Regions from separate parts of the Synechococcus sp. 'PEA 65AY6A-5F PE A' genome, predicted to be linked through region 3. Evidence: riboswitches for the same ligand, from Rfam matches in the RefSeq annotation. Region 3 holds a riboswitch; each other region holds the start of a gene.

Region 1 (3,201 bases), on a different contig from region 3:
CGAAACAATCGCAACTTGCTATGTTAACCCCGAGCGCGGCTTCCCGGAAGCTCTTTGCGCCATCTATACTCCTCAAGCTGCAGCGGTACTAGAAAGGGCTTACGCGGAAGGGGTGTACTGCCCTGTGGAAATCCTCAGCAGGCAGCCCTGCACCCTAGTTACCCCCAACCATGAGGTCGAGCTCATGAACGTCAATACCGCCGAGGAGTATGCCACTTTCCAATCCGTTTGGGGTAGTTGCAGCCATGGTAACTCAATCTGTCCTAAGTAAGACCGTAACAATTCAATATGTAGCAGTGCTGCGGGAACAGGCTCAGCGGAGCAGCGAAGTGCTGCAAACCAGTGCAGCAAACTACCTAGAGCTCTATCAGCAGCTGCAAGCAAAGTATGGATTTTCGCTAGCAGCGGAGGACGTTAAGGTTGCTGTCAATCATGAGTTCTGTGGCTTGACTAGGCCGATAGATGAAGGTGCCTTGGTAGTTTTCATTCCACCAGTTTGTGGGGGCTAAATGCTGCGTTTTCTAATTGTGGATAGCACCATCCAGCCAGCTGAACTCAGTCGTTTGCTCGTCAATAACACAGCGGGTGCCTTAGTAACCTTCGAGGGCTGGGTACGCAACCACAGCCAGGGCAAACCTGTTCTCAGCTTGGAGTACGAAGTCTACGAGATCCTTGCCCAGAAGGAGGGCGAGAAGATCCTCCGAGAAGCCCACGCCAAGTTTGGCCTCTGCGGTGCTGTTGCCTGTCACCGCCAGGGTCATCTTGCAATTGGTGATATTGCGGTTTGGGTTGGTGCTACAGCTGAACATCGCGGCGCCGCTTTTGCTGGAGCACGTTACATCATTGATGCAATCAAGGAGCGCTTGCCCATTTGGAAAAAAGAGTACTACTGGGGTGAGCCGCCGCGTTGGGTTTTGTGTCAGAAAGCAAAGCCTTTGTTCCAGCAATTCCATAAGAACGCTATTGCTCGGCAGCCTTGCGGCGATACCCCCTAGCCTCTCTGCTAGTATCAGTGAGGTACCTGACCTGGGGCTGTAGCTCAGCCTGGATAGAGCAAGCGCCTCCTAAGCGCTAGGTCGGCGGTTCAAATCCGCCCAGTCCCGCTAAAACCAGTGATAGGATAAAGTCTACTGTCGGTTCTGACGGGGATCAGCCGTCAGAGGCAACGGGGAAAGTGCAGTGAGAATCTGCCGCTGTCCCGCAGCTGTGAGCCGGTTTTGGACTTGGGATCCCTGGTTCGTTGTTGCAAGAGGCCTTGAGACCAAGCCAGCCCCTCCAAAACTGAGCAAGTCAGAATGCCCGCCGGCGGTTTTTCCACAGTTCACCATATCTGCGAGGTACAGATATGCTCCCCATTTTGACGTTAGCCCGTTCCCGTCTCGAAGTTTTTTCATCGGCCTGCTTACGGATTTTCGACGCTCTCGGATCGTAGGCACTCAGTCAAAAGCGCGGACAAGAGAGCTGAGCAGTTAGCTCAGGGGCAGCTAGGAGGACGGTTGCTCGCTTTGGTTGCACAAAAGAGTCCTCTGGGCATCCCCCTGTGCAGAGTGGGCAAGCCGCCAGGGTGAAGGAACGCCTTGACAGCTCCGGCAGGTTTCCTGGCCTAGGGAAAACCTTCTGCCGGGATGCCACCGATAGGCATGTCGGCGGCCATCTCTTGCTGCCTAGGTTGGATGACAACTGGCGGCAACCTCAATTACCGAATTCGATTCAGGACAAGGTACCTTATGGCCATTGAAACTCAAACCCTAGGCTATGCCCGCATGGGCAAGCGCCGCGAGCTGAAGAAAGCCCTGGAGGCCTTTTGGGGCGGCACCCTGGAGGCGGAAGCCTTGTTGGCGACGCTGCAGGATCTGGAGAGTCAGGCCTGGCGAACCCAGCGACAGGCCAACCTCGACCACATTGCCGTAGGAGATCAAACCCTCTACGACCACGTTTTGGACTGGGCCACCTGGCTGGGGCTGATTCCCTCCCGGTTTCAGAGCTTATCAGGCCTGGAGCGCTACTTTGCCATGGCGCGGGGGCAGGAGGGGCTGCCGGCCTTGGAAATGACCAAGTGGTTTGACACCAACTACCACTACCTGGTGCCGGAAATTGAGGCCGACGCGATCCCTCAGGCCCATTTCGACGACTTCCTGGCCACGGTGCGACGGGCGCAAGGGATCCTAGGAAACCGCACCAGCCCCGTCCTTCTCAGTCCGGTTACCCTTCTTGCTCTAAGCCAGCGCTCTGGCGAGTTGCGGGGGGATCTGGAGAAGCTGCTTCCTCTCTACAGAGAACTCTTGCAGGAGCTGCAGCGCCTGGGGATCCGGGAAGTGCAAGTCCATGAGCCCATCTTGGTGACCAGCGAAGGCAAAAGTCTTCAGGAAGCGGTGGAGCAGACCTACCGCTGGCTTGCAAGCGTGGGGATCCCTCTCCACCTGGTTACCTACTTTGACGACTTGGGGGAGACTTACCCCTGGGCGGTGGAGCTTCCGGTAGCTGGCCTCAGCCTCGACTTCACCCGCGGCCACAACCTGGAACTGGTCAGAGCCCACGGCTTCCCCGCCGACAAGATCCTGGGGGCGGGGGTAGTGGACGGGCGCAACGTCTGGCAGATCCAGCCCAAAGCCGTTCTGGCCACTCTGCAAGAGCTGCAAGCCCTAGCCCCCAACCTGCGGGTGCAGCCTTCTTGCTCGCTCCAATTTGTGCCCCACGACGCTGCTCTGGAAACCCACCTGCCAGAGCCTTTGCGCAATGTTCTCAGCTTTGCCGAGCAGAAGCTGGCCGAGGTGGTTCTGCTGGCCCGCACCCTCAACGGCGAAGACACCGCCGCCCAGCAGCAGGAGCTGGAGCAGCAGTGGCAGGCCTTCCAGGACTTCAATCCCCCCAACTCTACAGTGCGCCAGGCCTTGGCCAACCTGACGGCGCAGGACTTCCAGCGCTCCCTTCCCTACGAGCAGCGTATAGGCCGGCAGGTCAAGCTGCCACCGCTGCCGACCACCACCATCGGCTCTTTTCCCCAAACCCCCGAAGTCCGGCAGTGGCGGGTCAAGTACAAAAAGGGCGAGATCTCCCAGGCCGAATACGAAGCTGCCATCGACGCCGAAATTGCCAAGTGCATCCGCATCCAAGAAGAAATTGGCCTGGATGTGCTGGTGCATGGTGAGTTCGAGCGCACCGACATGGTGGAATACTTCGCCCAACAACTGCAGGGCTTTG
Region 2 (3,201 bases), on a different contig from region 3:
GGTTATCGGGGCCACCCTCAACCAGACGGGCAGCTTTGTGATGGAAGCGCGGCGGGTGGGCAAAGATACGCTTCTGGCCCAGATCGTGCGCCTGGTGCAGGAGGCCCAGGGATCCAAAGCTCCCATTCAACAGGTGGCGGATCGGGTGACGGCCTGGTTTGTGCCGGCGGTGATCGGGGTAGCCATCCTAACTTTTGTGCTCTGGTGGGGGCTGGCGGGCAATCCGACGCTGGCTTTGGTGAACACCATTGGGGTGCTGATCATCGCCTGCCCTTGTGCGCTGGGGTTGGCCACCCCCACCTCGATCATGGTGGCGACGGGGCGGGGGGCAGAACTGGGGATCCTGGTGAAGCGGGCCGAAAGCCTGGAATGGCTGGCCCATCGCCTGGGCACAGTCGTCCTGGACAAAACCGGCACCCTCACCGAGGGCCGTCCCAGCGTCACCGAGATCTGGACGCCAGGATCTTCCCCCCTAGCCCTGTTGCGCCTGGCAGCAGCGGTGGAACAACACTCGGAACATCCGCTGGCCCAGGCAGTGGTGCAAAAAGCCGAAGCCGAAGGCATCTCGATCCCGCCGGCCCAGCACTTTCAGGCAAAAGTGGGCGAGGGGGCAGAAGCCTGGGTGGAGGATCAGTGGGTCGGCATCGGTCGGCTGAGCTGGTTGCAGGCGATGGGGATCGCTTGGGATCCCTCTTGGTTGGAGCGGGTTCAGACCTGGGAAAGCCAGGGCAAAACGGTGATCGGCGTGGCGCAATCCCACCGTCTGGTGGGGCTGTTGGCCATTGCCGACCCCATTAAACCCACCTCCCCTGTAGCGGTGCGCCAGCTTCAGGAGATGGGCCTGGAGGTGATCCTGCTGACCGGGGATAACCCCACCACCGCCCAGGCCATTGCTCGGCAGGCAGGCATTCGCCGGGTGATCGCCCAAGTCCGCCCTGAGCAAAAGGCAGCCTATATTCGCCAGCTCAGACGGCCCCGCCACCGGGTAGCGATGGTGGGAGATGGCATTAACGATGCGCCGGCACTGGCAGAAGCCGATGTGGGGATCGCCATTGGTACAGGTACGGATGTGGCGATGGCCGCCAGCGATATTACCCTCATGTCGGGGGATCTGCGGGGAGTCGCCACAGCCATTCAACTCAGCCGGGCCACCCTCAACAACATCCGCCAGAACCTCTTCTTCGCCTTTATCTACAATACGCTCGGGATCCCGATTGCCGCTGGGGCGCTCTACCCCTTCACCGGTTGGCTGCTCAACCCTATGCTGGCGGGGGCAGCCATGGCCCTGAGTTCCGTTTCGGTGGTCGCCAATGCCCTGCGCCTGCGACACTTTCAGCCCCCCAGACCAGCGGGCCGGCGTTAGGCCCTCTCCCAGGGGCAAGGGGGATTAGCGCGGCAACAGTTTTGCTGCCCTTTGAGCATGAGTCTGCCGTACCGCTCATGCCTCAGGGCTATCTTCTGGCAGACAAGGACATCCCCCCCAGGGGGCTTGGTGAACGACAAGCGGCAAGCTAACCTAAAAGGCTCAGGCAGACTGGGGAAAGCGCGGTGCAAATCCGCCACTGTGACGCAACTGTGATGGGATCCCTCCCTCAGCCAGAACACCCACCTGCCGTTGTCCTGTACCCCTTGCGATTCACAAGGAACGGAGTTTTTTGTGTTGGATGTCCTCAGTTTTTCCCCTCCCCGTGCGGTTGGGCAGTTTTCTTCTCCTGCCTTGCCCCTGTTGCTCATCGGCCATGGATCCCGTGACCCTGAAGGGCAGCAAGCCTTTCTGGAGCTGGCCCAAGTTTATCAATCCCTCACCCCCCATCGGCCGGTGATCCCCTGCTTTTTGGAGCTAGCCCAGCCCAGTATTGCCCAGGGGGTGGAACAATGCTTGGCCCAAGGGTGGCAGGAGATCGTGGCCCTGCCGCTGCTGCTTTTTGGGGCGCGCCACAACAAGTTCGACGTGACGGTGGAGCTGGATCGTCTGCAGGCCCTCCACCCGCAGTTGCGCATCCACTACGGCGGGCCGCTGGGGATCCGGGTCGAGATCTTGCAACTGCTGCGAGACCGATTGGCTGCTCTGATAGCTGCCCAACCGCGGCGGATCCCAGAGGCAGAAACCGTGCTCCTATTTGTGGGTCGCGGCTCCAGCGATCCCGAAGCCAACGCCGAAGCCTGTAAGCTGGCCCGGCTGCTTTGGGAAGGATCCGGGTTTGCTGCCGTGGAAACCTGCTTTATCGGCATCACCCATCCCCGCCTGCCGGTGGGTCTGGAGCGGGCCCTCTCTTGGCAGCCGCGCCGGGTGGTTGTGCTGCCCTATTTTCTCTTTACAGGGGTGCTGGTGAAAAAAATCGAGGCGGCGGTGCAAGAACGGCGACGCCAATACCCCGAGATCGACTGGCTGATGCTGCCGGAATTGGGCCTTGTGGACGCGGTGCTGCACAGCCTGCAGCAACTGGAGCAGGAAGCTCTCCAGGGCCAAACCCTGATGAACTGCCACCTCTGCAAGTTTCGCCTGGCGGTGAGCGCAGAGCTGGGAGCGGGGCATACTCATCACCATGACCATGACTCCCATGGGCACGGATCCCATCACCATCACTCTCACCATCACCACAACCACGGCCATACCCCCGCAGCAGCAGCGGATCCCTGGGCCGAATTGCAGAGCTACCACCAGCGGGCTTGGCAAGTGCCCTAAGCGAGAAACAGAGGCTGCCGGCGGGATAAACTGAGATGCAGGCAGGCGATCTGTGAACCTGACCTCTGGTTCTCCTGCTCCGGTGGTTCTGCTAGCGAAAAAACAGAAACGATGATGTTCTCCCGCTCCTCTTGGGTCTCAGGTGCCGCTGCCGCGGGGAGCGGGATCTTTGTCTTCGCGTTGGTGGTGGGCCTGCTGGATCAGATCCTGCCGACCCTGCCCAAGGTTTCCCTGTCCTTGGCCGGGATCCCTGGGCTCCTGGCTGCAATTGGGGCCTCCTATGGGGCCTGGCGGGTGGTTCAGATGGGTCTGCAGTCGCATTCCTGGCCTGACTTTCGAGAATCGCTGTTGGCGGCTGTGTCTCCCTTCGATCCTGCCGATCACGGTGGTAGGCCGCGGCAACCCGAAGTGGATCCGCGTCCTCTGCAAGTGGCTGAGGAGATCCGCCAAACCCAGCTCCGCCACCAAAAGATCCTCGACCGCACCAAGCAGCAGGTGAAAGCCGAAATCCAAAC
Region 3 (3,201 bases):
CTGACGGATGCCCAGGTCGAGGTGGAACTGGGGATCCGGGCTGTAGTCCAGGCGGGCAAACAGGGCCCCCTGGTTAACCGTATCGTCGTAGTTGATATTGGCAGAACCCCTGGCAAAAGAAAAAGTCGTATTGCGGGCTGAGATAGAGCGATAATCTGCCCCCAAAACTCCCTCTAGGTTTTCGCCGGCCTGCCAAGCATATTGAAGCTGGGATCCCCAGCCATTGCGCAAGATGACGTCGCGGGATCCCTGGCTTTGCGGAGCGCTGAAGCGGTAGTTGAGATCGTCCAAAAAGACTCTTGCCTGCAGGGATCCTGTTTCCTGAGTCCACAGCCAACTGAGATCCAGCAGCAGATCGTTGGTGTTTTGCTCTGCGTCGGGAGAGGGAAACTCTACACTGCCGGGCACGCGAAAGGCTTTGTTGAGGTAGAGGGCGTTGGCTGTTAGGACTTGATCTTCGGCCAGTTGCCAGGTGAGCTTGGCCTGCAAGTTGTGGTACTCCACCGCCGAGTTTTCCCGCCTGCCTGACTTGCCCAGCCGCTCAATGGCAAAGGGAAAGTCGTTGTTACTTTGCAGACGGCGATAGCTGAGCACCCAGCCCAGATCCTGGGCTTGGCCGCGACTTTGGATCCCTTGCTCATTGAGACCGTAGCTGCCGACCGCCGCTTCCAGCACCGTCTCCGTTTCTGGCTGCGGCTCCACCGTGACGATGTTGATCACGCCGCCAACGGCGTCTGAGCCGTACAGGGTAGAGCCGCCGCCGGGGGAGACTTCAATTCGCTCGACGACATCGGTGGTGATTTGCGAGAGGTCAAACCCCCCGAAAAAACCCAGATCGTTGAGAGGGCGGCCATCCAAGAGCACCAATACCTGCGCCGTTCGCGCCCCTCGCATGAATTGAGAGCTAAGAGCTCCCAACTGAGTTCCCGCTGTGCCATCGCTGAGGATCCCGGGCAAGTAGCGCAGGGCTTCCTGCACCGTCCTTGCCCCTTGCTGGCGCATCTGCTGGCGGGTGATGACATAGACTGGGCGGGAAGACTCTCGCAGCAGGCCGGGACGGCGAAACGGGGTGGTGACGGGTTGATTCAAAATCTCGGCGCTGAGGCCGGTATCCAAGATTGCCTGCCCCCAGGCCGGGATCCCCAAACTCAAGATCCCCAGCCCAAGGCTGAGACATACAGTTACTTTCATCCGGTTGCTCCTGCTTCCGTGCGACGCGGAAGGGCTAAGCTTTGAGCCAAAGCCGCAGGCGGGCATCCTGACTGAGGTCCTCAGCCCATCACAGTTGCGGCACAGCGCCGGATTTGCAGCGGACTTTCCCCATTGCTTGCCCTGGCTGATCCCCAGGACAACCTGACGGCACGGCTTTCCTCCCCATTGCTCTGGAAAAAGCCGTGCTAGGCATCATACATTCCCTGCTGGGGAGTTCCTATCCTGCCGGGGGGGATCCCTGGGCAGTGAGGTCAACGGAAGATCATCTCCGCCACCGCGTCAAAGCCGGCGTCCAACAGCCGATCCAAGACTGACTGGGCCTGGCTGCGGCTGTCGTAGAGGCCGGCCTGCAGCACCCTCCTGCCGTTGAACACGGTCTCCACCGCTTCGGGGAGGAGCTGCCGCAGCCGCTGCAAATCGTCGCTGCCCTTGGGGGTCACCAGCACACGAAAGCGGGTGGCCGACTCTGCTGGGGCTACCGCCGGTTCTGGAGCCGCGGCAACGGGAACAGGGGGGGTTGTTGGGCTGCTGCCCGCTTGTCGGCGAGCCGGGGGTGGCAGGAGGGTAGTAATATCCGTGAGAGGAGCCACAGATTGCTGGCGGACGGGAGTGGCAGGAGCAGGCTCAACCGGTTGGGCAGGCGTGGTGGAGCCATCGGGGGTGAAGGGGACGGCAACAAACTCCTGGGGTTGAGCGCCTGCCGGCTGAGGGGGGGCACTGGGCAAAATGCGCCCTCCCGATCCCGCTGCAGGAGGGGGAACGGGGGCAGTCGATTGGGGCACCGTCACCACCGGCAAGGTGGGAGAGGCCGCCGCCGGCTGGGGATCCCTGCTGGGAGCCGGAGGCTCGGCCTGCGGAGTTGTGGGCAGCGTCAAGCCGCCTGCCGCAATGGGTGGCGGGGCGTTGCTGGGCAGCGCAGCCACCGTGGTCTGGCCGGCCAGATCCAGCTCCCCTTTGGTTTTGCCGGCCAGTTGGTTGCCATTGGCGTTGAGGCGCAGGCCGCGGGTGGCGTTGTGGATGTCGTACTGGCCGTTCCCCTCAAAGATGTTGTTGCCGGGATCCGAAGCCGTGCCCAAATCTGGCTGGGCGGTGGTGATAGCTGTCAGGCCAGTCTCCAGGTTGCGGGCAATGAGATTGTTGCGCAGGATGGGACGGGCGCTGCCGCCGACCACAATGCCGGTGCGGTTTTGCAGGATGCGGTTGTTGCGCACAATCGGCGCCGAGCGCTGGTCGATGGTGAGGCCAAAGCCGGTCTCTTGGAAGAGGTTGTTGACAATGGTGGGCTGGGAGGTGCCCAAGACGGAGATGCCGTTGGCCCCGTTTTTGTAGAAGCGGTTGCCTTCTATCCAGGGGTTGGAGGCGCCGGCGATGAAAATGCCGTCGTGGATGCTGCCCACAAAGCTGTTGTTGAGAATCCGCGGGGAAGCCGATTCTACCCAGAGGGCGTAGCCGCGCCGACCCTGGTTGCGCAGGGTAACCCCCCGCACCTCTGAGCCGGTCTCTGCCAGCAGGGCAACGTTTTGCCGGGCCAAGGTCGGGCTCATGTAGGTGCCGCCGCCATCGATCAGGTAGCCCTCTCCCAAGGTGGACTCGTCCCCGCGCAAGATAAGGCCGGCCTTGAGGCGGATGGGGAAGACTTCGCCGCTTTCTGCGCTGTACACCCCCGGCAGAAGCTGGATGATGCTGCCGGCTGGCGCCCGGCTGATGGCATGGGTGATGGTCTTGAAGGGGTTGTTGCGGGATCCATCCCCTTGGGTATCGCTGCCATTGGCGGCATCCACAAAAATGGCGGGGCGGTCGTCCGGCAGCGGCGGCGCTTGGGGCAGGGCCTGCTTCTCCAAAAGGCCGGTGTCCAGGGAAGTTTGCGCCCAACTGGGATCCCTTCCTGCCGCCAGCAGTAAGCTGGTGCTCAACAGCAAAGAGGTGGCCAGTCGCGTCAGCGTCGCGGAGCCGTGACGCTGCAACCGCAAGTCAGGCAGGACTGCTGTA

What was found. A riboswitch is a leader RNA that binds a small molecule or an ion and turns the genes downstream of it on or off. The one in region 3 is predicted to bind cobalamin.
Region 1: another riboswitch for cobalamin. It lies ahead of metE (5-methyltetrahydropteroyltriglutamate--homocysteine S-methyltransferase); the one in region 3 lies ahead of GG26_RS10160 (TonB-dependent receptor).
Region 2: another riboswitch for cobalamin. It lies ahead of GG26_RS06830 (sirohydrochlorin chelatase); the one in region 3 lies ahead of GG26_RS10160 (TonB-dependent receptor).

Annotation. Positions count from the first base shown of each region.
Region 1 covers NZ_JAOALE010000032.1:5,994-9,194, forward strand. The annotation lists gene moaC (cyclic pyranopterin monophosphate synthase MoaC) at 1-271, shown strand, start outside; gene GG26_RS10570 (MoaD/ThiS family protein) at 246-509, shown strand; gene GG26_RS10575 (molybdopterin synthase catalytic subunit) at 510-995, shown strand; tRNA gene GG26_RS10580 (tRNA-Arg) at 1,029-1,103, shown strand; cobalamin riboswitch at 1,118-1,322, shown strand; gene metE (5-methyltetrahydropteroyltriglutamate--homocysteine S-methyltransferase) at 1,728-3,201, shown strand, end outside.
Region 2 covers NZ_JAOALE010000015.1:16,281-19,481, forward strand. The annotation lists gene GG26_RS06825 (heavy metal translocating P-type ATPase) at 1-1,363, shown strand, start outside; cobalamin riboswitch at 1,492-1,628, shown strand; gene GG26_RS06830 (sirohydrochlorin chelatase) at 1,658-2,686, shown strand; gene GG26_RS06835 (hypothetical protein) at 2,798-3,201, shown strand, end outside.
Region 3 covers NZ_JAOALE010000029.1:16,789-19,989, reverse strand. The annotation lists gene GG26_RS10160 (TonB-dependent receptor) at 1-1,191, opposite strand, end outside; cobalamin riboswitch at 1,231-1,372, opposite strand; gene GG26_RS10155 (DUF1565 domain-containing protein) at 1,464-3,201, opposite strand, start outside.